DNA from 2 places in the Butyrivibrio hungatei genome. Region 1 is predicted to be linked to the other one. Evidence: a T-box and tRNA genes for the amino acid it is inferred to sense, from the RefSeq annotation. Region 1 holds a T-box; the other holds one or more tRNA genes.
The links. A T-box is a leader RNA that pairs with one kind of tRNA and senses whether it is charged. The one in region 1 lies ahead of proS (proline--tRNA ligase), so its partner is inferred to be a tRNA-Pro.
Positions count from the first base shown of each region.

Region 2: it has a tRNA-Pro gene. The T-box ahead of proS (proline--tRNA ligase) is inferred to sense a tRNA for this amino acid. The anticodon was not compared.

Region 1 is NZ_CP017831.1:3,079,303-3,094,167, forward strand. Features, by position in the region: gene ftsH (ATP-dependent zinc metalloprotease FtsH) at 1-10, opposite strand, end outside; gene hpt (hypoxanthine phosphoribosyltransferase) at 35-559, opposite strand; gene tilS (tRNA lysidine(34) synthetase TilS) at 564-1,976, opposite strand; gene bhn_RS14250 (FtsB family cell division protein) at 2,038-2,349, opposite strand; gene bhn_RS14255 (RNA-binding S4 domain-containing protein) at 2,418-2,657, opposite strand; gene bhn_RS14260 (PEGA domain-containing protein) at 2,658-4,364, opposite strand; gene bhn_RS14265 (CCA tRNA nucleotidyltransferase) at 4,368-5,726, opposite strand; gene bhn_RS14270 (GGDEF domain-containing protein) at 5,805-7,523, shown strand; gene bhn_RS14275 (GGDEF domain-containing protein) at 7,573-9,201, shown strand; gene proS (proline--tRNA ligase) at 9,208-10,641, opposite strand; T-box leader at 10,718-10,941, opposite strand; gene nrdG (anaerobic ribonucleoside-triphosphate reductase activating protein) at 11,238-11,789, opposite strand; gene nrdD (anaerobic ribonucleoside-triphosphate reductase) at 11,879-14,110, opposite strand; gene murI (glutamate racemase) at 14,230-14,865, opposite strand, start outside.
Region 2 is NZ_CP017831.1:2,520,012-2,534,876, forward strand. Features, by position in the region: gene bhn_RS11655 (MATE family efflux transporter) at 1-1,144, opposite strand, end outside; tRNA gene bhn_RS11660 (tRNA-Leu) at 1,239-1,319, opposite strand; tRNA gene bhn_RS11665 (tRNA-Lys) at 1,376-1,448, opposite strand; tRNA gene bhn_RS11670 (tRNA-Gln) at 1,494-1,565, opposite strand; tRNA gene bhn_RS11675 (tRNA-His) at 1,611-1,684, opposite strand; tRNA gene bhn_RS11680 (tRNA-Arg) at 1,785-1,858, opposite strand; tRNA gene bhn_RS11685 (tRNA-Gly) at 1,922-1,992, opposite strand; tRNA gene bhn_RS11690 (tRNA-Pro) at 2,070-2,144, opposite strand; gene bhn_RS11695 (metallophosphoesterase family protein) at 2,253-2,735, opposite strand; gene rdgB (RdgB/HAM1 family non-canonical purine NTP pyrophosphatase) at 2,757-3,377, opposite strand; gene bhn_RS11705 (N-acetylmuramoyl-L-alanine amidase) at 3,374-4,360, opposite strand; gene bhn_RS11710 (THUMP domain-containing class I SAM-dependent RNA methyltransferase) at 4,386-5,537, opposite strand; tRNA gene bhn_RS11715 (tRNA-Arg) at 5,618-5,691, opposite strand; gene bhn_RS11720 (HD domain-containing phosphohydrolase) at 5,748-6,887, opposite strand; gene bhn_RS11725 (acetyl-CoA C-acetyltransferase) at 6,919-8,100, opposite strand; gene bhn_RS11730 (energy-coupling factor ABC transporter ATP-binding protein) at 8,236-8,982, opposite strand; gene cbiQ (cobalt ECF transporter T component CbiQ) at 8,979-9,752, opposite strand; gene bhn_RS11740 (energy-coupling factor ABC transporter permease) at 9,768-10,772, opposite strand; gene mtnA (S-methyl-5-thioribose-1-phosphate isomerase) at 10,939-12,024, opposite strand; gene bhn_RS11750 (hypothetical protein) at 12,034-12,228, opposite strand; gene bhn_RS11755 (electron transfer flavoprotein subunit alpha/FixB family protein) at 12,319-13,368, opposite strand; gene bhn_RS11760 (electron transfer flavoprotein subunit beta/FixA family protein) at 13,397-14,188, opposite strand; gene bhn_RS11765 (acyl-CoA dehydrogenase) at 14,225-14,865, opposite strand, start outside.

The DNA.
Region 1 (14,865 bases):
AACGATTCAATTAGTTTTCCCCCTTTATTAGTAGTTAATTAAACTCAACAACTCCGATATATGGAAGATTACGGTATCTCTGATCATAATCGAGACCATATCCAACTACGAATTCATCTGGAATCTCGAATCCTGTGTAATCAACCTTAACATCTGTTACTCTGCGCTCAGGCTTATCAAGAAGTGTGCAGAGCTTAATGCTTGCTGGTCCCCTGTCGCCAAGCATCTTAAGAAGATATGAAAGTGTTCTTCCTGAATCTACGATATCCTCAACTACGATAACGTGTCTGTCCTTAAGAGGCTCATCAAGGTCCTTAACGATCTTAACTACGCCGCTTGATTTAGTTGAGCTTCCATAACTAGAAGCAGACATGAAATCCATTGTTACAGGGATTGTGATTCTCTTTGCGAGCTCGCACATAAAGAATACTCCACCCTTTAATACACATACCAGGTGAACTGTCTCTCCCTGATAATCTCTACTAATAGCTTCTCCAAGCTCCTTAATACGCTTGTCAACCTCTTCTTCTGTGAGAAGTACACGAACTGATTCAGCCAATTTCTTAATCTCCTTTACTAATTGATATAGCCAATATTTTTTGGGTTTTTTTGCAAATTTTAAAAGAACTGCTCATTCTATATCCAGGAATCCATAATACGTGGTTTCCCTCTGCAAGAACATAGATATTATCCCTGCGAGATGCAGGAATCTTCTCATCTGTCATGAATTTGGACAGTTTTTTCTTGTGACTTGATTCGCCCTGTTCGATATAGATATAGTCTTCCGGCTGTCTATATCTAAAAATGACTTCTTGTATTCTATCACAATCAAACCATTTAGTATATGTATCACTTGGAATAAGCATCTTTTCATTATAAGAAATCACTTTTACATTTGCTACGCCAAGCTCACCAAGATCATATACATATTCACTGCCTGGTTCGAGATTGCTGATCTTATAGATGACTTGCTTTTTTGAAGGCTCTGCTTCTCCTTCTTTTTTGAAAAAGAGCTTATCATAGGCCCTTTCGATCCTGATTCCGTAAGGAAGATTGAGACTAGCACTGCCATCAGTGCTCTCCATGAGATTTATGATCATATCTACATGGGTTGAAGTAATATCTTTTCTTCCTGGAACAATAAGTTCAAAACACTTAAGGATCACATAGCGCCTGATGATCTCTGGCTCTTTATTCAACATATCCAGATCGATCCTGATTTCTTTTGCGGTATCCACGCAGCACTTATCAAACACTCTGTCTGCCTGCCCTCTGATATAGTCATAGGCCTGGCCAATCTCCCTGCTGGCTCTGACTATATGATCTACCGCTGCACTGTTTACCTCTCCCTGAACAAAAGGAAGAACCACGTTTCTAAGCTTGTTTCTGGTGTGATCATTTTCCTGATTGGTTGAATCCGTACAGTAGTCAATACCCTTTTCTCCAAGATATGCCTCTATCTCTGCTCTTGATACGCACAAAAGAGGTCTGACGATGTTATCTCTGACAGGTCTTATTCCGCTTCCGCCCCTGATACCCGTTCCTCTGAATAGATTTAAAAGAAATGTCTCCGCCGCATCATTCTGATGATGCGCAACTGCGATCTTATCTATTTTTTTATCCTTAATAAGCTCTGAAAAGACATTGTATCTTACTACTCTTCCAGCCTCTTCCTCAGTAAGATGCATCTTTTTGCTATATTCAGGAACATCTTCTTCAAAAAGATAAAATGGAATACTTTTTTTTTCACAATACTGTCTGGAAAAAGCTGCATCTTCCCCAGCTTCTGGCCTGATCATATGATTTACATGCGCTGCAAAAAGACTGATCCCAAGAACCTCTTTCAGCTCATATAACACAGTCATAAGAGCCATGGAATCTGCTCCACCTGATAATCCCACAAGGACAGACTCTCCCTCTTTTACCATGTGGTTATCCCTTATGAAGTTTAAAACTTTGCTCTCAAATGCGTTCATGTACGTATTCCATCAAAAATAAATTAAAGCGCAGACTCAATCTTGATGTCTGCGCTATTAATTACTTATCCTCGTTTTTAAAGATAATTTCTCCCGGATAAACAAGTCCAAGTTTCTCTCTTGCTGTATCCTCTATATACTTACGCGTCTGTGTGTATCTCTCGAACTCAGCGATTTCTTCTGATCTGGCCATCTCCTGCTCGATCTGCTGCTGAAGAGCTGCCTCTTTAGCCTCATAATCCTTGGCTTTCTTCATAAGTCCCACACTCTTGATAGAAACAACTGTCACAAGAATGAGTACTACAAAGCTTGCCCAGATTACGCCTGCTTTGTTCTGAGAACGACGCCTTTTATAGCGTGCTCTTGTTGCCATTATTTACCCCACTCATTTTCATAGAATGTCTTATTTAATTACATTTTAATACATGCAATAAAAAGCTGTCAAATATAGCGATACAGGTTCGTTACATCTTCTTTGTGAACTGTTTCCTGAACATCCAGCACTTCAACATTCACATCCTTGTTACCGAAGCCTATTGTAATCTTGTCACCCACCTTAACATCTGTAGATGCCTTGGCTGGCTTACCATTAATCTGAACTCTTCCAGCATCACAGGCTTCATTTGCCACTGTGCGACGCTTGATAAGTCTTGTTACTTTTAAATATTTATCCAGTCTCATTTAATCTTCTCCTGATGCCGTACTTGCAGCATCTCCTGCCTTTTCTGATTCTTTAGTTGTTTTTCCTGTTCCAGCCGCAGTAGTACTGCCTTCTGTCCCAGCACCATGTTCCTTGCTGCTGGCTTTATCAGAAGCTTCTGCCGTAGAACTTTCTGATGAAGCTTCTGTCGGTGACTCTTTTGAAGCTCCGGTTGAAGCTTCAGAGGAGGCCTCTGTACTAGCATTTCCACTAGAGGTTGATCCGTTTGATCCGGAAGAAGATGTGTTTCCAGAAGAGCTGGACTGCTCTTCAATCTTAACAAGACCTGGGAACTCATACTTAACGTTATCTTCTTCTTTGTCGATCTTGACCCTGTAGCTCTTGGTCTGGTAACCGTCCTGTTTGAGGATAATCTCGTGGTTACCTGAGATCTTTGGAACGCTGGTAGGAACTACTCCTATGTAACTTCCATCAAAGTACACTTCTGCACCGTATGGCTCATCAAAATATATGTAATATCCCTTTATTACTTGATTAACACTTGAGGAAGCGGAACTGTTGCTACTAACTGTTGATGCAACAGAAGCTGCACTTTTTTTGCTGCTGGCAACATCACCATGGCTTGTTCCCATGCTGGTCTTGCTGGTGCTATTGTCTACTGAACCTGAACTTGTAGAAAGAGAATTTGTCGACGATTCGCTTCCATCATCCTCTTTTTCCAGTTCTATATTTACTACAGACTTTGCTGTTCCAACCTTTAAATATCTGTTCTGAGTAATGTATCCATCAGCCATGATCTTGAGGTTATGATAACCATACTTAACAGACTGAGGAATTCCTGTAAGAACCTTTTCTCCATCCACAAAAACTTCTGCAGATTCAGGTACGATCTGAAATGTAACAAGGCCCTCTTTTGGCTTGTTGATCGTGATCTCGCTTGTATCTACAACAGTTTCCTGATTTCTTGAAATGCTGACTTCTGATTTGTAATTTGCACCATTTCCAAGGATCTGAAGGTTATAGTCTCCTTCTGGAGCGCTAAGCAGCATGTTTGGTGATATCTTGTAGATTACTTCATTATCAAGTTCTATCCATGCACCTACAAGACTCTGATCTTCTACTATATCAGAAGAAAGACTTACATAGCCGTGTCCACTTGTAACAACAACGCTGTATATCTCTTTATCTATACCGCAGACTTTGATCTTGTCTGTTGCAAGGATATTGTCAGCAAGTGCTGGCTCTCCATCAGCCATGATAAGAGTTCTGGCATCCATCTTGTAAGATTCACCCTTAACTCTTGCTGTTCCATCTCCTCGAACTAGGTCATGATCTCTGGTACTGTCTATTGTCCAGGCCTGTGCTGAAACATTGAGCGATGTAATATGCTTGGTACTCTTTAGGAACTTAACATCTACTATCTGACCTACTTCTAATAAGCTAGGGGAAAGAACTGTTCCTCTCACATCGTACATCATGCTGGTATTGTCATAGCTTAGTGTATATGTCTTACCTGTCGCATGATTTCTAAAACGTATCAGTTTTTGCTCTGTATCGATAGCTCTGATTGCAGCTGTATCCGCCGAATCATATTTATCGATCATCGATATTGATATCTTGTCACTGTCACTACTTGCATAAACTGTAGTGCTGGCGGTAGCCATCACCATAGCTGCTGCCACAATTACAGATATAGATTTTTTCAAGCATTTACCAAAGCTTCTCATGATTCACCCCTCATTTATCTGATCCATCAAGAATGTCTTCTTTAGGCGCTCCGGCTCTAACAAATATTCCTTGCTGTTGTGTTCAGGATTATCCAGAACATCATCAAGCATGGCACTTAATATCTCACCTATCTTTTTACCTGGTGTCACACCAAGGCTGATGAGATCTTTGCCATTAACAGCAAGATCCTTTAATGTTACACAATCCTTTTTTGCAAGGATCTCTTCATATACCTTTTTAGTATCCTCTATCAGCTGTAGTTTCTCCTGGCGATAGTACATACTCTGTGCCATAGTATCAGCGTATCTGACTTCCAAAAGATATGGAAACTCATCTACACCCACTCTGTTCATTGCTCTGCGAACAGCCTTTGGAGTTGCAGGAAAGCGATCATCATGATATCTGATCAGATTGCACGCTCTGTCCATGGTGTCTCTGTCAAATTTAAGTCTTCTGAATATAGAATGAGCCATCTGAACGCCGAGTTCGCTATGACCTTTAAAATGGCACACACCTTCATCATCTACAGTAATTGTAGCAGGTTTTGCGATATCATGCATCAGCATCGTAAGTCTCAAAACCTTATCTGCCCTGATATTCTCCATAGAGCAAATAATGTGATCACCCACATTGTACATGTGATGTGGGTTGTTCTGAGCTGTTTCCATGCATTTATCGAATTCAGGAAGTATCACTTTTGTCACGCCAAGCTCATAGGCTGTTTTTAGCTTTTCTGGATGATCAGAAGTAACCAGCTTAACGAGCTCTGTCTGTATTCTTTCAGCACTTATCTTGCTAAGGTTCTGCGCCAGCTCTTTTACCGCTTCTTTGGTTTTTTCTTCTATTTCATAATCAAGCTGCGCTGAGAATCTGACTGCTCTCATGATCCTAAGGGCATCCTCTGCAAACCTTTCCTTTGGATCTCCGACGCATCTGATAACTTTACCCTTAATGTCATCAAGACCGCCAAATCTGTCTATTAAGCCTTCCTCTTCATTGTAGGCCATGGCATTTATTGTAAAATCCCTACGCTTCATATCTTCTGTGAGGTTTTTGGTAAATGTAACCTCGCTTGGATGCCTACTATCCTCGTACTTGCCATCAATTCGATAGGTTGTTACTTCATATCCTTCTTTGCCTATCATTATAGTAACTGTACCATGCTCTATTCCGGTATCTATCGTTCTTCTAAAGAGCTTTTTGGTCTCTTCCGGAAGCGCATTTGTTGTAATATCCCAGTCCTGAGGTTCTCTTCCCAGAACGCCATCTCTAACGCATCCGCCGACAACATATGCCTCAAAACCAGCACCATGCATGGTATCCAGTATAGTTTTTACATTCTCTGGTAAAATAATCTTCATATCATCATCATATCCTAAACACTTATTATTGTGAACAATTCGCTGGGATTTTTCTTTTTTTCGATATATACTAGTAGCATGGAGTATAAAATCAATCGTAAAATCGTAGTAGCACTGATCTCACTGCTACTTGCGGCCGGGGTGATCTTTTTAACAACTTTTTTACACATAGCACCTACCCCAAGCGCCCCCATCATCAACTTAAATGATTGGGAAATTTCATTAAATGGAAATATTCTTCCTGTACGGAGCCTGAAGGATGCCAATACCGGTATCATAGACGACTCTGATGTTATCGTGCTTACTACCACAGTACCAGAGTTAAAGTATATTGAACCTTCCATATATTTCCGCTCTGTTCATGCAATTACTGAGATCTACATTGACGACGACCTCATCTACACAACTCGCGATGAGGACACAGAAAACAGTAACTTTTCCATTCCTAAATATTATAATAATGCCCCATTAAGCTGCTCATATGCAGGCAAAAAGCTTACTATCACAATTTCCGGAAGCAAAGAGCTTCCTTCTTCCGGGCTTTCAAATGTTTATATCGGAGAACGCAAGGATCTTTTTTTCTATAATCTATACACCATGGGAATCTACTTCCTGGCAGGAGCATTCTTCTCTTTCCTTGGTTTTCTTTTGATGATCCTTTCTCCTTATCTGATCATATACCACGACAATGACTTAAGACTCTTCTTCAGCGGTCTTATCTCCTTGCTCCTTGGAACATATATCCTTGCTTATTATGGCATTTTAGGTCTTATTGTCGATGATTCATATATCAATACCATCGCAGAATATGCCGCATTATACAATATTCCAACAGCTATCCTTGGATATTTTGCTTCACTTTTTTCAGGCAAAAAGAAAAAGGTATTCTTGAGCCTGTTTATTCTTGATGTCATTTTGTTCTTTTCATCGATCATACTTCACTTTTCAGGCCTGCTGCCATTCTCTATGTTTTCTATAATCCTACATGTTGTAGCCAATGCAGAAGCCATTATTACTTTTGCACTTATAATCCATGAGCAGCTTAGCCACAGAAATTCAAAGGAAAGACGAGTTTCTCCGTCAGATTCCATCTTCCTTATTGGGCTTGTCATATTCATCATACTTGCTATATCCGATATCTTTCTATTTAACTTCAATAAATACTTCAGATCGGAAGGCGAAGCAAACACAGATCTGATCGGATTTACAATTGGTTCATTTGTTTTTGTTTGCTGTCTTTTAGTAAGTTATCTTTATTACAATGTATACAGCAATAACTTTGCATCTATGCAGAGCCACATCAAAAGCCTTGCATATACTGATGCTCTCACTGGTCTTGCCAACAGAGCCCGCTGCGAGCAGGTTATGAACATGCTCTCAGAAGAAAAAAACATCTATACCCTGATCAGTTTTGACCTTAACAGATTAAAACATATAAACGATACCCTCGGTCATCACGAAGGCGACCGTCTTCTGACCGGTTTTTCAACTATCCTTTCTGAATGCTTCTGGGACGCAAATCTCATTGGTAGAATGGGCGGAGACGAATTTATAGTAATCCTGATCGAGGAACACTCTCTTAACTGCACTAAGCGAATCCACGAGCTTTATTCCATCCTTGAAGAATGGAATCGTAAGGAACAGGCATTTACCTATAGTGCTTCTTATGGTTATGCCTACAGTTATGAAGTTCCTAGCGGTTCAGCCAAAGAAGTTTATATGCTTGCAGATTCCAGAATGTATGAAATGAAGAGAGAACACCACGGCGACGAAAAGGAGGATAGCAGACATGCGTAAATTCACTTCATTCCTCAGCCTCGCTTTAGTCCTGATAACAGTATTTTTTATGTCTCTATTACACATTCTCTTTTTCAATCCACAATTTGCCTTTATGACACTAGATCGCGGCTGGATAGTAACTTATCGCAATGAAAAATATTTAAATACTAATCTCGAGACCTTAAGCTCACAGGTAGGCTCCACCTTCACAAAAGGTGATGTAGTAACCCTCAATTACAACAGACCAATAGAGCAGATAAATGAGCCTTTCCCATATCTCATGTTCAAGACCCAGCACTGCGCCTACGAAGTTTTTCTTGATGGCGAGCTTATCGCTTCAGCTGATACTAATGCCAGAACCGACAACTCTTTTGTTGGAATAGGCTATAACTTAGTACCTCTTGGCTCTGATTATGTTGGAAAAAAGCTGTCAATAAAACTCTACGTTACTGAAAACGGAACAAGAAGTGATCTTGTAAGCCCTAAGCTTGGAAATTTCGACGACCTTGTAAGATATCTGGCTCACTCAGTAATGTTTCCTTTTTTGACCAGCATTTTTCTTATCGTATTTGGAATCGTATTTTTTGCTATCTCCCTTTTGTTCTATCTCCGAACATCAGGTGTATTTCCGCAGCTTATCAGTTCCATCATATGCATTTTACTAGGACTGTGGATGATCACCGCTTTTGACGTATCAATCTTTTTCATGAACAAGACTATAAGCACAACAGTTGAATATACAGCAATGTATCTTATTGTTCCTTCAATGTATCTTCTTGTTCAGCAGCTTCACAAACGATTAGACAGCTTTCCGATCCTGCTGCTAGGAGCTTCAACTTTTGCCTTTAGCATTTTCTTCCTCTTGCTGCACGCTTTAGGCTTTGTTCATCTTATCCATTTTGCACATGCTTATTACATTTTTGCTCTTATCAGCATTATAGTTATTCTGTGTTACGACTTCTTTGATTTTAGGAGCAAGACCAAGAATTATTCTATAAAACTGACTATGTTTGGATTGACCGTTTTATGCGCTTCTCTCGTGATCTATCCGATCATAGACATCTCTTATAAAGTGGTAGACTATAGGCAGCTTCATATTGCAAAGATACTCATACCTTTTGGATCTCTATTTTTTGTCTTTACGCAGCTCCTTAACTACTTCATCTTCATGACCAGATCTTATGCACAGAGAAAAGAGTATGCTTCTCTCGCTCAGATTGCTTATGTGGATAACTTAACTGGCCTTCCCAACAGAGCCAGCAGCGATAAAAAGCTCATGGAACTTAGTAATTCCAACAAGGATTACAGCATAATCAGCTTGGACCTTAACGGATTAAAAGATGTCAACGATAACTCCGGTCATCCGGCAGGCGACAGACTTCTTAAAGACTTTGCCGATGCTCTTTCTTCTACCTTCAAAGATACCGGAGAATGCTTCCGTATCGGCGGAGATGAATTTATCGTCACTACAGATTTTACTGACAAAAACAGATTAGATGAACTTCTAAAGATTCTTACAAATAAATTAGCTGAGCTAGATGACACTGATCCCGAGATCAATCACAGTGTCTCCTTTGGTTACGCCAATAATACAGAAACAGAAGAAAAAAATAGCCACACAGTGCTCATGCTAGCCGACAAGAGAATGTACGACTATAAGCGCAAGCACTATGCAGCTATTTCTGATAAGGCATGAGCTTAATTAATAAGCTCTGCCCCAATAAACCATCTTCTTAGCAGGCTTTCCGCATACTACACATGTATCGGAAAGCTTTTCCTGTTCAAATGGGATACAACGGCTTGTTACGTTGAACTCCTCTTTGATCTTGTCTTCACACTCGCGGCATCCACACCACATAGCCTTTACAAAGCCCTTTGTCTCCTTGAAGCTCTCTGCAAACTCATCCTTGTTGTGAGCTGCAAATGTGTGTGCTTCGAGATGCTTCTTTGCTCTGTCAAACATATCCTTCTGGATCTGATCAAGAAGTTCTCCAACCTTTGTATGAACATCGCTGATTGCACATTCAATCTTCTCTCTGGTATCACGTCTTACAAGAACGCACTTTCCAGCTTCAAGATCTTTTGGTCCGATCTCGACACGAACTGGAATACCTCTCATCTCCTGCTCAGAGAACTTAAATCCTGGAGTTCTGTCTGTATCATCAGTCTTAACTCTGAAATCAGAAAGGCTCTTAGCAATATCATAAGCTGCATCAAGAACGCCTTCCTTCTTCTGCTGAATAGGAATAACAACAACCTGAATTGGAGCGATCTTAGGAGGTACAACAAGTCCTGAATTGTCGCCGTGAACCATGATCATAGCACCGATTGTACGTGTTGTAAGTCCCCATGATGTCTGACATACATAGTGAAGCTGGTTGTCCTTACCTGCATACTGAATGCCAAATGCCTTAGCAAATCCATCGCCAAAGTTGTGGCTGGTAGCACTCTGAAGCGCTCTGCCATCATGCATAAGAGCTTCTACTGTATATGTAGCCTCTGCTCCAGCGAACTTTTCTTTATCTGTCTTCTGTCCCTTGATTACTGGGATAGCCATATCGTTCTCAAGGAAATCAGCATATACATTGAGCATCTGCTGTGTACGAGCTTCAGCCTCTTCCATAGTTGCATGAGCTGTGTGGCCTTCCTGCCAGAGGAATTCACGGCTTCTAAGGAATGGTCTAGTCTCTTTTTCCCAACGAACTACGCTGCACCACTGGTTAAGAACCTGTGGAAGATCTTTGTATGAGTGGATCTCTCCCTTGTAATAATCACAGAAAAGAGTCTCTGATGTAGGTCTTACGCAATATCTCTCTGTAAGTGGCTCAAGTCCGCCATGTGTTACCCATGCTACTTCTGGAGCAAAGCCCTCTACATGATCCTTCTCCTTCTGAAGAAGTGACTCAGGAATAAACATTGGAAGGTATGCGTTCTGTACGCCAGTTTCTTTAAATCTAGCATCAAGGTGCTTCTGAATAAGCTCCCAGATTGCATATCCTGCAGGTTTGATAACCATGCACCCTTTGATGTTTGAGTAGCTGACAAGATCAGCTTTAATACAAACGTCTGTGTACCATTGTGTGAAATCCTCATCCATAGATGTGATCTCGGCTACAAGTTTCTTGTTGTCTGCCATTTCTTTTCTCCTCTTTCTTTTATGAAGTGGATACGAGGCTTATAGAGAAAATAAAAAGAGCCTTCGCATCCCTAATAACAGGGACCGAAGACTCGGCGGTACCACCCTATTTAAATCTGTTTACATTCAAAACAGATTTCACTTCATTATCACCCTTAACGCGGGACACGCTGTACTTATGCAAACGCTTTCATACAGGACTCCAAGGCTGGTTCGCTTTTTTATCGTAAGAGCTTCACACCAACTGCTCTCTCTCTGGGACGTTTATTCTAAGCTACTATTCCTCTTCAACGTCTATTTTTTTATTTAAAAAAGATTTTATTCACATTATCTTTTATTGTCAAGCCTGCCCAAGTCATTCGTTACCATGAACTGTGAACGGTAACAGTCAATATTTTCAACATTTTGTACCATGTAAGCACTTTCAGAGCCTATATTGATGGGTTACAATCAGTATATCAGATGCGGATCTGACAATTTATATAGTCGATTTACGTTCGCCATAACGTATTTCCTTTATAAAACCTCTAACAATTTGGTAGGAATTTCCGGTTCCTACCCAAAAAGAAGACTGTCCCCAACAGTCTTCTTTTTCTTTATACAGATCTTGAAGTATCTCTGTCATTATATTTGGACAGTACAACTTTTCCCTGTGCCAGAGTTTCTGGAACATTTATTACTCTCTGATTAGAAGATCCTCTAAATCTAAGCATCAGGTCCTTCTTATCCAGCATAAACTCGCCATCCACAAGAACATCAATCATAGAGAGTATCTTGTCTGTATCATCACTGTGACAGCGCTTATTGTTTGCATCTGTAAGTTCTTCCCAAGTATAGCCAGAATATATCCAGATAGTAGCTTTAGGAACCTCTTTTTTAATGCGCTCAATAAAAGGCCTTAATACCTTCTGATTTACTACTTCCATTGGTTCGCCGCCAAGGATCGTCAAGCCATCAATATAATCAGGCTTCAAAGTTTCAATGATCTCATCCTCAACTTCTCTTGTAAATGGCTTACCATAGTTAAAATCCCAGGTCATTTCGTTAAAACAACCCTTACAATGGTGCGTACAGCCAGAAACAAAAAGCGAAGTCCTGCAACCTATTCCATTTGCTACATCTGTATAAAGAATCTCTCCGTAATTCATAGTGACCTCTCTGCTTACAGGAAAGTTTAAGCCAGGAAATAATCCTGGCTTAAACTTAATCTATTTATACTTTTTCATACCCTCATAATTTAATTTTTGGAATTAGACATATGAAGAACTCTCTCTTTGATCTCCTGTGTTCTTCCCTGATTCCAGAACTGTGTTCCGATATAACCACATGTACGTCTTGCTACATTCATCTTGTCCTGATTGCGGTTACCACAGTTAGGACATTCCCAGATAAGCTTGCCGTCTGTGTCTGTAACGATCTTGATCTCTCCATCGTAGCCACAGCACTGACAGTAGTCTGACTTAGTATTAAGCTCAGCGTACATAATGTTGTCATAAATGTACTTCATTACTGAAAGAACTGCCTCAATGTTGCTGTTCATATCAGGAACCTCAACGTAACTGATAGCTCCTCCTGGTGAAAGAGCCTGGAACTCAGATTCAAACTTAAGCTTTGTAAACGCATCGATCTGCTCAGTTACATGAACATGATAGCTGTTTGTAATGTAGTTCTTGTCTGTTACTTCAGGGATAATGCCAAATCTCTTCTGAAGTGACTTTGCAAACTTATATGTTGTAGACTCAAGTGGAGTTCCATACAAGCTAAATGATACGTTTGTCTCAGCTCTCCACTTAGCACACTTATCATTAAGGAACTGCATAACCTTAAGAGCAAAATCTTTACCCTTAGGATCTGTATGAGAAACACCCTTCATGTATTTTGTACATTCACAAAGACCTGCATAACCAAGAGAAATAGTTGAGTAATTACCAAATAACAATGGATCAATAACTTCACCTTTAGCAAGTCTTGCAAGTGCTCCGTTCTGCCAAAGAATAGGAGCAACATCTGAAGGAGTTCCAAGGAGTCTGTTGTGTCTGCACATAAGTGCTCTCTTACAGAGCTCTGTTCTCTCTTCCATGAGCTGCCAGAACTTCTCTTCATCTCTATTTGAAGAACAAGCAACATCAACAAGGTTAAGAGTTACAACACCCTGATTGAAACGTCCGTAGTACTTATGATCTCCCTCTTTGTAGTTCTGAGCATGAGCTTTGTTGCCTGCGTTACAGAAACCTTCAGGAACATTCTCATTATCAGGTGTAAGGAACGATCTGCATCCCATACAAGGATATACATCGCCGCCTTTGAGCTCTTTCATCTTCTTAGCAGAGATATAATCAGGAACAAGACGCTTAGCTGTACATTTAGCTGCAAGCTCTGTTAAGTACCAGTACTTAGAATCCTCATGGATATTGTCTTCATCAAGTACATAGATGAGCTTAGGGAATGCTGGTGTAATAAGCTGTCCCTTTTCATTCTTAACACCAAGGATACGCTGCTTGAGCATCTCCTCGATCACCATTGCAAGGTCTTCTCTAGTCTGTCCTTCTGGTACCTCATCAAGATACATATATACTGTAATGAAAGGAGCCTGACCATTTGTAGTCATAAGAGTGATGACCTGATACTGGATAACTTGGCATCCTCTCTCGATCTCTTTTCTAACACGCATCTCTGCGATTTCATTTACCTGCTTCTTGTTGATCTTCATTCCTGCTGTCTCAAACTCGAGAGCAACTTCCTTACGGAACTTCTGTCTGCTGACATCAACAAATGGAACCAGGTGAGACAATGTAATACTCTGTCCGCCGTACTGTGAGCTGGCGATCTGAGCAATTGCCTGTGTTGCAATATTACAAGCTGTTGAAAAGCTCTTTGGACGCTCGATCATGGTCTCAGAAATAACTGTACCATTCTGGAGCATATCCTCGAGGTTTACAAGACAGCAATTGTGCATATGCTGTGCGAAGTAGTCTGAATCATGGAAATGGATAAGACCTTCTTCATGAGCCTTAACTACATCTTCTGGTAAAAGAAATCTCTTAGTGATGTCCTTAGAAACTTCTCCCGCCATGTAATCTCTCTGAACGCTGTTAACAGTAGGATTCTTGTTAGAATTCTCCTGCTTAACTTCCTCATTGTTACACTCAATAAGAGACATGATCTGCTCGTCAGTTGTATTAGACTTTCTCACAAGAGCATGCTTGTAGCGGTATGTTATGTACTTTCTTGCAACTTCAAACTTACCAGACTTCATAAGGTCATCCTCAACCATATCCTGGATTTCCTCCACGCTGGCAGCACGAGTAAGAGATGCACACTTACTCTCAACGCTTCTCTCAATGTCGCTGATCTGACCTGCTGTTAACTTCTTCTCGTCAGTCACCTCATTGTTAGCTTTTTCGATAGCAGCAAGAATCTTATTCCCGTCAAATGTAACTTCTTTACCGCTTCTCTTAATGATCTTCATAAAAGCCCCCTAATAAAAAATATAAACTAATTTTTTGACCCAAGCTTTTGAATCACAATATCTTGTGGTCATGATTTAATGATAGTACATTATATTGTTTAATTCAAGTAACTAAATTATTAATTTTTTCTTACCAATTCCAGTCTATTATGCAGTCTGCATATGTGTTCTAGCGTTTTCGGGTCCTCAACTTTTTTTCCTGAGAAATAAAAATCCGTATTACACTGGCACAACATATTGTGGTAGTCTTCAAAATAAATCTCTTTATCTTGATCTGATGACATATTAAGTCCAAGAACGTCTGCTAAATGGTGGATAGTTCCATAATTTCCATCAATCAGAAGCGTATCCTCCCCAAAGTATCTCCTATACTCTGGCTTGAAATAGTTGAAATGTGTGCACCCAAGAACCAGTGCGCAGTATTTATCTTTATCGAAGGCAGAGAATTGCTCCTCGATATATTTGTGAACGTCCTCCGAATCAAACTCCTCACGCTCAGCAAACTCTACTAGTCTAGGCATGGCAAGAAGGTCTACTCTGTGCTCTTCATCAACTCTGTGAAGAAGATCCTTGAGCTTATCTTCTCTTATTGTGACCGGAGTCGCAATGACCATTATACGCTTTTTATCTGTCACTTCAACAGCCGGTTTTACAGCAGGTTCCATACCAAGAATCGGTATGTCAAATCTCCTTCGAAGCTCCTTGATCGCCACGCTGGTAGCTGTATTGCAAGCCACAACGATTGCCTCTGCTCC
Region 2 (14,865 bases), 560 kb from region 1:
CTTCCACACCGATGTAAGTGAAATAAAAAGGTGCAAGGAAGCGTATCATCTGGATTCCTACATAGATTACGTTGACGTCTTCTACGAAGATTCTAAGCAGGAAGTCGCCGTGCCAGTACAATAAGTAGCTAAGAGGAATTGTTATTGTAAGAGCTATGATAAAGGCTGTTCTCATGCTCTTATGCACTCTATCATATTTGCCCGCACCAAAGTTCTGACCTGCAAAGGTTGTAACCGAAGTGCCAAGACTGCTTATGGTCATCCAGAACAGAATATCTATCTTTCCGTAAGCTGCCCAGGCTGCTGTATACTCCTTACCAAGTTCATTGATAGATGTCTGTATCAACATATTTGAAAGGGTGTACATAGTTGACTGAATACCTGCTGGAAGGCCTATGCGAATTATACGCCTTAGCATGCCCATATCGAGGCGTATTTTATTTATGGCTAGTTTATACGTGTCATTACTTTTAACCAGCATAATGAGGACGATAATAGCGCTAATCAGCTGACATAGTATTGTTGCAACAGCGACACCAACAACACCCATGGTAACACTGACTTTTCCCATACCAAGTCCAATGACAAAAAACATATCCAGGATGATATTTGCAAAGCAACTAATGATAAGCACTATCAGAGGCCTCTTAGAGTCTCCTACAGCCCTTAAAATACCTGCCCCCATGTTGTATACAAGGTTTGGTATCATGCCAATGAAATAGATCCTTAAATACACTGCTGAAGCATCTACAATCTCTGATGGTGTCTTCATGATATCAATGACCCATCCCGCTGTAGCAAGGCCTATAACTGTAATAACAGCACCTCCTAAGATAGCCAGAGCAATAGCTGTATGAACTGCCTTAGAAACCTCTTCTGTGCGGCTTGCCCCATAGAACTGAGCAATTACAACTGTCGCACCAGATGAAAGTCCAATAAAGAAACCAACAAACAGATTCACAACTGTTGCTGCAGATCCTCCTACAGCAGCTAGTCCATCAGGGCCAACTACTCTACCTACTATAACGGCATCAACTGTATTGTATAACTGTTGAAAAAATGCCCCGAGCATCAGAGCAAAGAAATATGATAACATACTGGTCCAGATAGGACCATTTATGACTTTATTCTTGGTACTTTCCATAATTTAGATCTCCAAATAAAAAAACAACACACTACTATTATTACGCAAAAAAAATGTGGAAAGCAATACACTTCCCACCTAATCATAAACAAAATGCGGATGACAGGACTTGAACCTGCACGTCGGGGACACTAGAACCTAAATCTAGCGCGTCTGCCAATTCCGCCACATCCGCATAATACTTGCCGTTATGTAATTAAAACCTCGGAAAATTTCCAAGGTTTTAAATAATGAGACATGGGGGATTCGAACCCCCGACAACTTGATTAAAAGTCAAGTGCTCTACCACCTGAGCTAATATCCCATATCATATTTGTACTTCTTCGGTGCATAACTCCGTCACACCTAGCTGGGCTAGCCGGATTCGAACCGTCGTATGCAGCAGTCAAAGTGCTGTGCCTTACCGCTTGGCGATAGCCCAAGATTGTAAGAGCTTTGCGCATCTCGCTGGAGCAATTACAAATAGGGTGGCTAGTGGGACTCGAACCCACGGTCTCCAGAACCACAATCTGGCGCGCTAACCAACTGCGCCATAGCCACCATAATAAACAAAAAGGGATTTGTACTATTCCATATTTGCTAATCAAGTACAACCCCATGGCTTACACATGATAAGATTTTAATCTTCCAAGTGTTCAAATGTGCCCGAAGGGATTCGAACCCCCGACCCACGGCTTAGAAGGCCGTTGCTCTATCCAGCTGAGCTACGGACACATGTAACAGATACTTATTGTAAAAGTGCTCTGTACCCAAGCATCGTATCAAGTACTTTGCTCAAGCGGGTGATGGGAATCGAACCCACGTATCTAGCTTGGAAGGCTAGTGTTCTACCATTGAACTACACCCGCATGTAAATCACATTCTATATGTAAATTAAGAAACTCACCGGCTTTAAGAAAAATCAACCAGTGATATTTCTTAAAAGTCGGGGTGACAGGATTCGAACCTGCGACCCCCTGCTCCCAAAGCAGGTGCTCTAGCCAAACTGAGCCACACCCCGTCTCGCTTTGCGTTATGCCCTAAGCCGTAACGCGAGATTTATTATATAATGATTTTCACTACAATGTCAACACATTTTTTCAAGTTTTTTCTAAGTTTTTTTGCGTTCTTATAAGTACTTTATTTCATATTCTATTTCATGGTTATCATCCACTGAAAGCACGATATAGCTTGGTCTTCGGCCCTCCTGCCTTGGGTAAGAAAGACTGCCAGGATTGAACACATACACTCCGCCAATAATTTTTGCCACCGGTTTATGTGTGTGTCCAAAACAAATAATATCTGCTCCTCTTGAAATTCCTTCGCTCCTAATATACTCAAGATCCATACTTACCATGTAGTTATGTCCGTGAGTTACAAAAAAAGTGTGGCCATCAAGTTTAAACTCCAGCTCTCTACTCAAGTTCGAGAAAAAATCGTTATTGCCTGCAACGAAATAAACCGGACAATTTGCAGCAAGCGCATACTTGCCTTCAGAGCCCTCAAAATCTCCGCAATGGATGATTCCATTTAATGGCTCTTCTATGTCCAAAACGTCATAAAAATTATCATCTCTCCCATGTGTATCACTAACGATCAAGTACTTACGCATTCCAAAACTCCCCGCTGCCTTTTATGATATCTTTTCCCTCAGAAGTTTCTCCATCTCCCTAAGTGCCTTACCTCTGTGGCTGATGGCATTCTTCTCCTCCGGAGAGATCTCTGCACTGGTCTTTCCATATTCAGGCAAATAGAAAATAGGATCATATCCAAAACCATTTTCTCCGGCTATTTCATAGCCTATTCTGCCCTCAATGGTACCAAGTGTTGAGAGACTGCTTCCATCAGGTAAAAAAGCTGATATAGCGCAAACAAACCTGGCTGTACGCTTTTCATCAGGAACACCATTTAATCTTTCGATGAGATTGTTGTTCTTTTCTGTATATGATGTATCTTTTCCCATATATCTAGCTGAATAGATTCCAGGTTCCTTGTTAAGATAATCGATCTCAAGTCCAGAATCATCTGCAAGAACTATAGTTTCTGCTGCCTTTTCCGGTTCTTTTGCCTTGAGTTCTTCATATACCGCCTTAGACTTGATAAGAGAATTCTCAGCAAATGTTGTACCGTTTTCCTCTACATCACCTTCCACTCCTGCTTCCTTCATGGAAAGGATCTCTACTCCAAGATCTCCTAATATCTCGCGGATCTCAATCATTTTATTCTTGTTTCCAGTAGCAAATACTATTCTCATTTTTTCTCCTCAAAAGCCTCCAGGATTGCCTGATACACTCCCTCAGCTATTTTTTTACTATCATCAGCGCCGGAGTAATCTTTGCTTATTTCTACTCTGGCTGCTGGAACTTTTGTACAGCAAAGGACCTGATCACTTCCGTCATCCTCAAACACGCCTTCAGCTGAAGCGCCTAACTTATATGCACAGTTTTTTTCAAGGATATTGGCAAATTCGGCGTTATTAAAGTCTCTCAGGAAATACTGCCCGTTGTAAAAAGACGATACACCCTTTCCACCAAGCTTAAGCTCCACAACAAAATCCGCCCCGCTATCCTTTATAAGAGCGCATCTTTTCTCAATATCAGCTTCATCATCAGAAAGTCTCGTGTAATAAAACTTGATATTATTGTCATCGTCTGTTGTTGCAATGCCGCGTACAGCAAGGGACATATCAAGAAGGGCCCGACTATTTCCTGCCCCCTCACTTTCACAGTCCACAACTACTATATTTTCATACATATCTTTTGGTTTTGCAAAAGAAACTTCTATAGTGCTGTTTTCTGTTAGAGAGCTGGCATTTGCGTATAAACCGTCAAATTTAAAATCCAGACAAACGCTTCCCGTGTCATTCTCAGCATAGCAAACAGCGCTTTCTAAGATATCAAGATCCGTCAGAACCGCGTTATCAAGGTAAAACCCTTCTTCGCGGCTCTCAATGTAGATCTTGAGTTCGTGATCGATATATTTATCTTCAAGAATGATATCATCAGAGCTGACAGTCTTAGCAAGCGGAATAATGAGCTTACCGGATTGACTATCCGTAACATTCCTGTCTATGAGAATGTTGTAGGAATCCTCAGCATTTCCTCTATCCACATGAGTTCCTGCAGCATCTGTGATCATAATATGCTTGGTTGCTGATCTTTGCAGCATCACAGCAATAGAAACTACCCCAAAGACGGCTGTTCTGATCGCCATCTTTTTCATTTCCGAATTATTCATTATCTGATCCCATCATAAGTTGCAATTAGTTACTTGTTCTCTTTGGTGGCTTTGGTCCCATGTACTGATAAAAATAGGTCCTGATCATGCCGTTATAGATCTTTCTGTTTTTATCAGCTTTTTTGCCAATATATTTCTCTGCCTGCTCAAAGCCGGTAATAAGGTACATAGACCATGAATCAAGAGCCTTGTATCTCTCTCCAATAGTCTTATATAGAGCTGGAAGCTCTTTCTGATCACCAATTCTCTCACCATATGGTGGATTGGTAATGATAAAGCCGTACTTTTTCCTGTGGCTAAGATCTGCGATATCTCTAGCCTGGAAGTGGATAAGGTGGTCTACGCCAGCTTTCTTGGCATTGATCCTAGCTATCTCAACCATCTCAGGATCAAGGTCATAGCCTTGAATATCTGTCTCAATGTCAGTAATGATCTCGTCCCTCGCCTCATCACGTACGTCTGTCCAGTTCTGAGGAGTAATAAGATGCTTCCAAGTTTCAGCTGTAAAGTGTCTATTCATACCTGGTGCAATATTAGCAGCCATCATGGCAGCCTCAATAGGGAATGTACCACTACCACAAAAAGGATCCACAAGTATCCTGTCTCCTCGCCAAGGTGTCAGCATGACAAGAGCTGCAGCAAGGTTCTCAGCTATAGGAGCCTTAGACTCAAGTCTACGATAGCCTCTCTTGTGCAGTGAATCTCCAGTTGTATCAAGTGCTACAGTAACTTCGTCCTTCATAAGAAAAACTCTGATAGGATAATCTTCAGCGTCTTCCTTGAACCAGTCTGTGTGATAGCTTTGTTTCATTTTCTCGACGATGGCTTTTTTCATGATGGACTGGATATCTGATGGACTAAAGAGCTTACTTTTGACACTAGAAGCCTTTTTTACCCAGAATTTTCCTCTCTCAGGAATAAATTCTTCCCATGGAAGAGCCTTAGTACCCTGATAGAGTTCCTCAAAGGTCTCAGCATGGAAGCTTCCTACCTTGATAAGAATTCTCTCAGCTGTTCTAAGTCCGATATTGGCGCGGCATACAGCATCAGCATCTCCAGCAAAAGAGATCCTGCCGTCCGAAACCTCAGTAATATCATATCCCAGATCGATTATTTCTTTTTTCAGTACTGCTTCAAGACCAAAATGGCATGGAGCAATTAATTCAAATTTTTTCATCATAGATTAAATTATACAATATCCATTCTTTTTTTTATAGAAAAAAAGGATGCATCTGAAACCAGATGCATCCATTCTAATGTGCGTGACAGGATTCGAACCCACGACCTTCTGGTCCGTAGCCAGACGCTCTATCCAGCTGAGCTACACGCACTCATGTCTTGCGACAACATGTTATATTATATTCGCGGCAAATATCTTTGTCAACAATTAATTCTCATAAGGTGAATAGCCACCATTTTCTGCCGCTTCCTCGGCTTTGGTCTGGTTTACAAGAGCTTCCATGTCAGGTCTTGCAAATTCAAAGCATGCCAGTACTTCAGGTGAAAATACGCCGCATTCTCCATCCTTGATCATCTCAAAGGCTTTATCCAAAGGATATGCAGACTTATATACCCTATCACTCACTAAGGCGTCATAAACGTCAGAGATTGCTGTAAGCTGAGCTGCTATAGAATTTTCTTTTCCCCTAAGTCCATCAGGATAACCGCCGCCATCCCATCTCTCATGGTGATGCCTGCAGATATCAAGGCACATCTCATAGTACTCTTTTTCCTGAATGTCTTTTAACCTTTCAATGATCTCACATCCTCGTGTAGTGTGAGATTTCATAACCTCGAACTCTTCAGATGTAAGTCTTCCGGGCTTTAGAAGGATTGAATCCGGAACTGCTATCTTACCTATATCGTGCATAGCAGAAGCCTGAGTCATGACGTCTATAATATGCGGTGTCAGTCCAAGATCCGGATAATTGTTCATAGCAGTAAGAGCCAGGATACGCACAAAGCCCTTGATGCGCTTTAAGTGGTATCCTGATTCCATACTTCTGAATTCAACAATCGTAGCAATAGTGTCTATAACCTTCTCATTGCTGGACTGCAATTTTTCTTCCTGCTTTTTAAGATACAAATACTGCTTCTTGAGGACTCTGGTCTGATCATCTACCTGAATTTCAAGATTATTCTTGTGATCATAGAGCTCTATAGTTCTAGATACTCGTCTATCAACGATAACAGGATCAAAAGGCTTATGTATAACATCAGCAGCACCCTTCTGATAGCTATTTCTCTCCGCTTCAGTAGAAGTATCAGCCGTGATCATAAGTACGGGGATAGTCTCATTTAAGTTATCCTTTTGTGTCATGGTCTCCAAAACAGCATAGCCGTCCATTTCTGGCATTACAATATCAAGAAGGATAGCAGCAAGCTTGCCTTCGTTTTCTTCCATCATCTTGATTGCTTCTATGCCATTTCCAGCCTCAAGGATATTATATTTTTCTTTGAATATCTCTGCCAGAATGCCTCTGTTGATCTCATTATCATCAACAACAAGAATATAGCGATCTGCCATACATACCTCCGTCAAAAGAAGTAGTGAAGTATTAGCGCTCTACTATCGCAGCACATCCCATTCCGCCGCCTACGCAAAGAGTTGCAAGACCCTTGTGTGCGTCACGTCTCTGCATCTCGTAAAGAAGAGAAACAAGAATTCTGTTTCCTGAGCATCCTACTGGATGTCCAAGAGCGATAGCGCCACCGTTTACATTGAGTACATCATTGCTAAATCCAAGGTCATGCTGAACAGCAACTGACTGTGCAGCAAAAGCCTCATTTGCTTCTATAAGTTCGAAGTCACCGATTGAATATCCTGCCTTCTTCATAACCTTCTGTGTAGCTGCTACAGGTCCGATACCCATGATGCTAGGCTCAACACCTGCAAGCTCACCAGCGATCCATGTTCCTAAAGGCTTAACTCCGAGCTCTTTTGCCTTTTCTTCACTCATAACGATAATTGCAGAAGCAGCATCATTGATTCCTGAAGAGTTAGCTGCTGTAACTACGCCGCCATCTTTCTTGAATGCTGGCTTGAGATGTGAGATACCTTCAGCAGTAACGCCCTTTCTTGGTCCCTCATCTGTATCAAATACAATAGTACCTTTCTTGGTCTTGATCTCTACAGGTACGATCTCTTCTTTGAACTTGCCTTCTGCAATAGCCTTTTCAGCCTTGTTCTGTGACCAAGCAGCAAACTCATCAAGCTGCTCTCTTGTAAGGTGCCACTGCTCAGCAATGTTCTCAGCTGTAATACCCATGTGATATCCGCCAAATGCATCCGTAAGAGCATCCTTGATCATAGCATCCTGAAGCTCTCCTGATCCCATTCTGTATCCATAACGGCCCTGCTGCATGAGATAAGGAGCCATTGACATGTTCTCCATACCACCTGCTACGATGATGTCTGCATCGCCCATTCCAATGAGCTTAGCAGCAAGGTTTACACAGTGAAGTCCTGATCCGCAAAGTACGTTGATAGTTGTTGCTGGTACCTCTACAGGAATACCTGCATTGATAGCTGCCTGTCTAGCTGGGTTCTGTCCAAGTCCTGCCTGGATTACACATCCCATGTATACTTCATCAACCTGCTCTGGTTTAACGCCCGCTCTCTTAAGAGCCTCCTTAACAACGATTGCTCCAAGAGCTGGTGCTGGTGTTGTTGATAATGTTCCGCCCATTGTTCCGATAGCTGTTCTACAAGCTCCGGCCAAAACTACTTTTCTTGCCATATTATGTTATCCTCCGTTTTTGTGAATTAAAAGAAGTGGTAGAGCCCACTATGACCTCATACCACTTTTATTCTACCATTACTAGCCCATAGGCTCAATGATTTTACATATTTTTTATCGTTTTATTGAATATAATTATCGTGTATTTAAACTGAGCGGAAGCTCTAGGCCATGAGTTTCCAGAAGTTCTTTATCACGCAATATCGTATTAGTATCCCCATCAGCAATAATGCGGCCTTCATCCAAAAGAATCGTCCTCTTGCAGGTATCCATGATGAAATCAAGGTCATGAGAAGTAATGATCTTAAGAACATCTAGTTCATTAAGTATACCTATCAGATTTCTTCTGTTCCTAGGATCAAGGGCGATAGAAGGTTCATCCATGATGATGATATCAGGCTCCATGGAAAGGATCGTAGCTATAGAGGAAAGCTTTTTTTCGCCGCCAGAAAGCTTATAGGTGTGCTTATCTCTAATATGTGTAGCATGTACCTTCTCAAGAGCTTCAGTAACTCTTCTTTGGACCTCGTCCTCAGAAAGCCCATAATTACGAGGGCCGAAAGCTACGTCATCTTCTACTTTAGACAAAAAGAGCTGACTATCAGAGTCTTGAAAAACAAATCCCACATGTTCTCTGATATGATTTAAGTTCTTTTTATTGACTTCATGACCTGCCACTGTGAGCTTACCTGTGTAATCAAGCTTTAGCCCCACTAATAGCTTCATAAGAGTTGACTTGCCGATTCCATTTGCTCCTATTACGCCTATACTCTCGCCATCTCTAGCTGTCAGACTTATATCCTGAAGTACATTATTGCCATCTTCATAGGTAAAGCTTAAGTTTTCAATTTTTAACAGTTCTCCGTGTATACCAGTCTTCATAAAACAACTCTCCACCTGATCAAAATAAAGATTACAATCCATACAACAGGAAAGATAATGTCTGTTTTCTTAACCTTCTTTTTGACTGTGTTAAAATCCCCTTTAAAGCCTCTAAGAAGCATACTTTCATATACTCGTTCTGCTCTGTCCATACTGCGAAGCAGCCACTGACCCACAAGAGTTCCCCAGGCACTATATTGGATACCTTTTTGTGATGGAGCTCTTAGGCTATAGGCCGTTGTTATCCTTCCAGCCTCCTCTGCCATAACTCCAAAATATCTGTATATCAGCATTATGACTAATATCATTATCTTAGGCATTTTTATACATCCAAACGCATAGCAGATGTCATCGATAGAGGTTGTTATTATAAGAGAATATGCTGCAAGCACAGTATACACCCCCTTTATTACAAGGGTGAGCATAGAAAGCATTCCAGTAGTTATTCCAATTTTACCAATATAGAAAAGAACTGTTTTATCAAAAAAAGGATTGAATATACCAACAAATATTACTAGAGGCAAAACCAGCCTCATTCGGTATATCCCATCCCTAAAAGACAGGTCACCTATCACAAATATAAACACAAGATACACTGACATAAGGATCAGTGTAACGATATCATACTTGTTAATAGATGCCACTAAAACTATGTATAAAACGCTAACAAGCAGCTTTCCCAAAGGATGAAGTTCATTCATCCAATGAGAACGCTGCTGCATTTCTTGAATTTTACTTAATTCATTTAAATTCTTTTCAATAGAACTCATTTAATAAATCAGCTATTAGTTCGAAGCCTCTTTTTTCTTAAAGAACTTGAACGCATAGCATGCTCCTACGGTAATAAGGACAACTACTATTGCTCCTACTATACCAGAAAAGCTTGTGCCGAGTACAGACTCACTATTAGAAAAAGCATAATCAGGAAGAAGTGATGTTGTTTCCTGAATACCTGCTGCTGTTTCATAAGCTCCGCCAGTTGCCTCTAATTCTGATGTTCCGGCAACCTGTTCCATAGACCACTCAAGTCCATCTGGGAAAGCTGAAGCAAAGAGTGAAACAATGCCGCCGCAGATTGCTGCAAGTACTGCAATAACAATAATAGTATTCTTGAATGATAGCTTTCCTTCTCTGGCTGTTGTCTCTTCACCAACGCCCCATAACAGTTCTGGTCTAGCCTCATATACAAAAACAAGCACTGCAGCTGTAATAAGTCCCTCAACAAATCCAATAGCTAAGTGAATCGGCTGCATAGTAGCTACAAATACTGAGAACGGAAGCTCTGTTATGCCTGATATAAGAGTTTCGATTGTAACTGAAAATGCTCCCATCTGAAGTGTCAGCACACATCCTATAATTGATGCTGCGATTATCTTTGCCCTTGAGGCACCTTTTTTCATAAATGGCTTCCATATCAGAAGCGCTCCCACAAAGCACCCGTAAAAGGCCATATTCCATATATTACATCCTAAAGCCAGTAAACCTCCATCTGCAAATAAGAGGCACTGTACCAGTAATACTCCGATCATAGTAAGGAATCCAGCGAAAGGTCCAAGCATTGCTGAAAGCATCATACCTCCGCAAAGATGTCCTGATGAACCTGTTCCAGGAATTGTGAAATTGAGCATCTGTGTTGCAAATACAAAAGCTCCCATAACTCCCATAACCGGAATCTTCTTTGGGTCATTTTCTTCTCTTACTTTTTTAACAGAAAGACCTGCTGTTCCTGTTGATAAAACATACATGGTGCCCGCAACTGCTGGTGCAACCAACGCATCTGCCATATGCATAATTCTTTACCCCCATGGTACTCTAATTCTTATTTTTCGAAACTTATATGCGCGCTATATAAGTTTCTGTGTATATTGTCTGGATATGAACAAAATACACCTTGGCAACACATTTAGTATAAGTCAAGAAAAATAAGGCTCACAAGCCCCCTAGGGGGTTAAAATTTTAGCGATTTTTGTGTTCTTCAAAAAGTTTCCTGATTGCCACGTCATATGGTGACTTGAGAACTCCATACTCAGTTACGATTCCTGTGATCAGTTCATTATCTGTGACATCAAAGGCAGGGTTATATACCTTAACGCCCTCTGGAGCCATACGCTCTTTGTACCACATCTCTGTGACTTCCTCAGGTTTACGCTGCTCAATATTGATATCATCGCCAGTCTTGGTGTTAATATCGATAGTTGAAGTTGGTGCGCATACATAGAAAGGTATTCCATATCTCTTAGCCACAGTTGCAACAACGCTTGTACCAATCTTGTTGGCAGCATCACCATTAGCCGCAACTCTGTCACAGCCTACAAATATAGCATTTATAGCCCCTGTCTTCATAAGTGAAGCAGACATGTTATCGCATAAAAGAGTTGTGTCTATTCCGGCAGAATGAAGCTCAAACGCAGTAAGTCTTGCTCCCTGTAAAAGAGGCCTTGTCTCATCGCAGTATACCTTGATATTCATGCCCTTTTCATGAGCAAGATACATAGGCGCTGTAGCTGTTCCATACTTGCAGGTAGCAAGCTGACCAGCGTTGCAATGCGTCAAAAGTCCATAGCCATCCTTTATGAGCGTTAAGCCATTTTCACCAATGCGTCTGCAAACATCAATATCCTCAGCCTTGATTCTCTCAGATTCTGCACGCATCTCTTCTATAGTTTTTGATAGGTCAAAAGACTTACCGGTTCCTGTAAACTCAACTACATGGCTTTCCATACGCTTAAGAGCCCATGAAAGATTAACAGCTGTTGGTCTTGAAGAATTTAGATAGTCGCTCTTTTCCTTAAGCTCTTCCATAAATTCTTCATAGCTGGCAGCTTCTGAATGCTTCATAAGAAGATACAGTCCAAATCCGGCAGTGACACCGATAGCTGGTGCGCCCCTTACCTGTAAAAGATATATAGCATCCCATATCTCTTTGCCTGTATGAAGTCTTATAGTCTCAATAGTACCTGGTAAAAGAGTCTGATCTATGATCTCAATGGCATCATCCTCATCTACAAGTGCAACCGTCTCGTAATCTAAAATGCTTTTCATATTAGCTCCTTATAGTTTCCCCATCAATTCTTCTGCCACTTCACTGCCGTGCTTTGCAGCATATGAAGCCCACTTCTTAGCTTTAGTGAGATTTTTTTCTCCAAAATCGCCTTTATAATATCCAACTGCAATCTTCTCTGCAGCCTCTATACTTCCTTTTCCAGCCTTATCAATAAGGTCTAGTAGTTTTTGCTTCTTATCCATCTTGTTCCTGCTTTCTAAAAATTAACTTTAGTAATTATATACTAAAAAAGGAGCTCAGGCAAAACCTGAGCTCCTCAATAATTCTATAAATTAGTTCTTAGAAGCAAGTGCTTCCTTGATGCTCTTTGTAAGAGCTGGAACGATCTTGTTAAGATCTCCAACAACACCATAATCAGCTACATCAAAGATAGGAGCGTTCTCATCCTTGTTGATAGCGATGATGATATCTGACTCTTCCATACCTGCAACGTGCTGGATTGCTCCAGAAATACCGATTGCGAAGTAGAGCTGTGGACGAACAGTCTTACCTGTCTGACCTACCTGAAGATCCTTTGGCTTCCAGCCTGAATCTACAACGGCACGTGAGCAAGAAACTGTTCCGTTAAGAGCCTCTGCAAGGTCATCAAGGATCTTGAAGTTCTCAGCTGAACCAACTCCACGTCCACCAGATACAAGGATCTTAGCAGCCTGGATATCAGCAACTGAAGAAGCTTCTTTAACGATCTTAACGATCTCTGTATAGCAGTTATTCTCTTCGAAACCTGGGTTGAACTCAATAACCTCAGCCTTAGCACCCTTAATAGGATCAATCTTCTGCATAACGCCTGGACGAACTGTAGCCATCTGAGGACGGAAGTCTGGGCAAGCGATTGTAGCGATTGTGTTACCGCCGAATGCAGGTCTTGTCATAAGGAGCTGCTTATGCTTTGTCTCTCTAGCTGGTGATGGCTCAAGAGGGAAATCACCAATCTCAAGACTTGTACAGTCAGCTGTAAGACCTGTATGTACTCTTGATGATACTCTAGGACCAAGATCTCTACCAATTGCTGTAGCACCAACAAGGAGGATCTCTGGCTTGTACTCATTGATAACAGATGTAAGAGCGTGTGTGTAAGGCTCTGTTCTGTAATCCTTAAGTGCTGGATCATCAACTACGATTACTCTATCTGCACCATACTCTGCAAGCTTGTCAACAAGACCCTTAACATCGCTTCCAAGAAGTACAGCAGTTACTTTTTTCTCATCAAGGTCATTAGCAAGATCTTTTGCCTTGCCAAGAAGCTCAAGCGCGATGCTTGAAAGCTCATTGTCTACCTGCTGAGCAAATATAAATACACCCTTATATTCTTCTAAAGACATGACTTTTCTCCTTTTTCTTAAACAAATTTTAGATGACGTGCTTCTCTGTAAGCTTACCTACGATATACTGAACTGCTTCGTCAGCTGAATCAGGAGTAACCTTTTCACCCTGACCCTTCTTAACCTTATCAGAAGCCTTTGCGATCTGTGTAGGTGATCCCTTAAGACCAAGGTTAGAATCGTCAACATCCTTAAGATCTGCTCTTCCCCAAACTGTAACTTCCTTGTCGAAAGCATCGAAGATTCCGCCAGGAGTCATATATCTAGGCTCGTTGAGCTCTGAAAGAGCTGTTACAAGACAAGGCATCTTAGCCTTTACGATGTGATATCTATCCTCGAACTGTCTCTTAACTTCTACAGTTCCAGCCTTCTCATCAACCTTAATCTCTTCTGCGTATGAGATTACTGGAAGGTGAAGGTGCTCAGAAATCTGAGGACCAACCTGAGCTGTATCACCATCGATAGCCTGACGGCCTGTGATGATGAGATCATAATCAAGATTTCTAAGTGCTCCAGCAATTGTTGAAGATGTTGCCCAAGTATCAGCACCACCGAGTACTCTATCTGTTACAAGAACAGCCTTATCAGCACCCATTGCCATAGCCTCTCTAAGAACAGCATCAGCCTTAGGAAGTCCCATAGTAAGAACTGTAACCTCTGCGCCATACTGATCCTTTAATCTAAGTGCTGCCTCAAGACCTGCTTTGTCATCAGGGTTCATGATAGCAAGCATTGCACCTCTATCCAATGTTCCATCGGGTTTGAACTTAACGCCGCCCTTTGTATCAGGGACCTGCTTAATGCAAACTACAACTTTCATTTTATTGTCTCCTTCTATTATTCTCAAAATAAGTGATTACTTTAACAGTGCACCAGAGATAACCATTCTCTGAACTTCTGAAGTTCCTTCGTAGATCTCTGTGATCTTAGCATCACGCATCATACGCTCAACTTCGTACTCTCTGATGTAACCGTAACCACCATGGAGCTGTACAGCCTTAGTTGTAACATCCATAGCAACTTCTGCTGCGAAAAGCTTAGCCTTAGCAGCTTCTACAGAATAAACATCTTTCTTCTTCTTTGCATCTGCTGCGTTGTAAACAAGAAGTTTAGCAGCTTCGCACTGTGTTGCCATGTTAGCAAGCTGGAACTGTGTATTCTGGAAAGCACCGATAGCTCTACCGAACTGCTTTCTCTCTTTTACGTACTCAACTGTTCTGTCAAGAGCACCCTCTGCAATACCAAGAGCCTGAGCAGCGATACCAATACGTCCGCCATCAAGAGTGTGCATAGCAATTGGGAATCCCTTTCCACGAGCACCAAGAAGGTTCTCTGCTGGGATATGGCAATCCTGGAAGATAAGCTCGTATGTTGATGAACCACGGATACCCATCTTGTTTTCCTTTGTACCGAATGTGAATCCAGGAGTTCCCTTCTCAACGATAAATGCTGAGAACTTCTTCTGCTTTCTTCCCTTCTTGTCCTCTACGATATCTG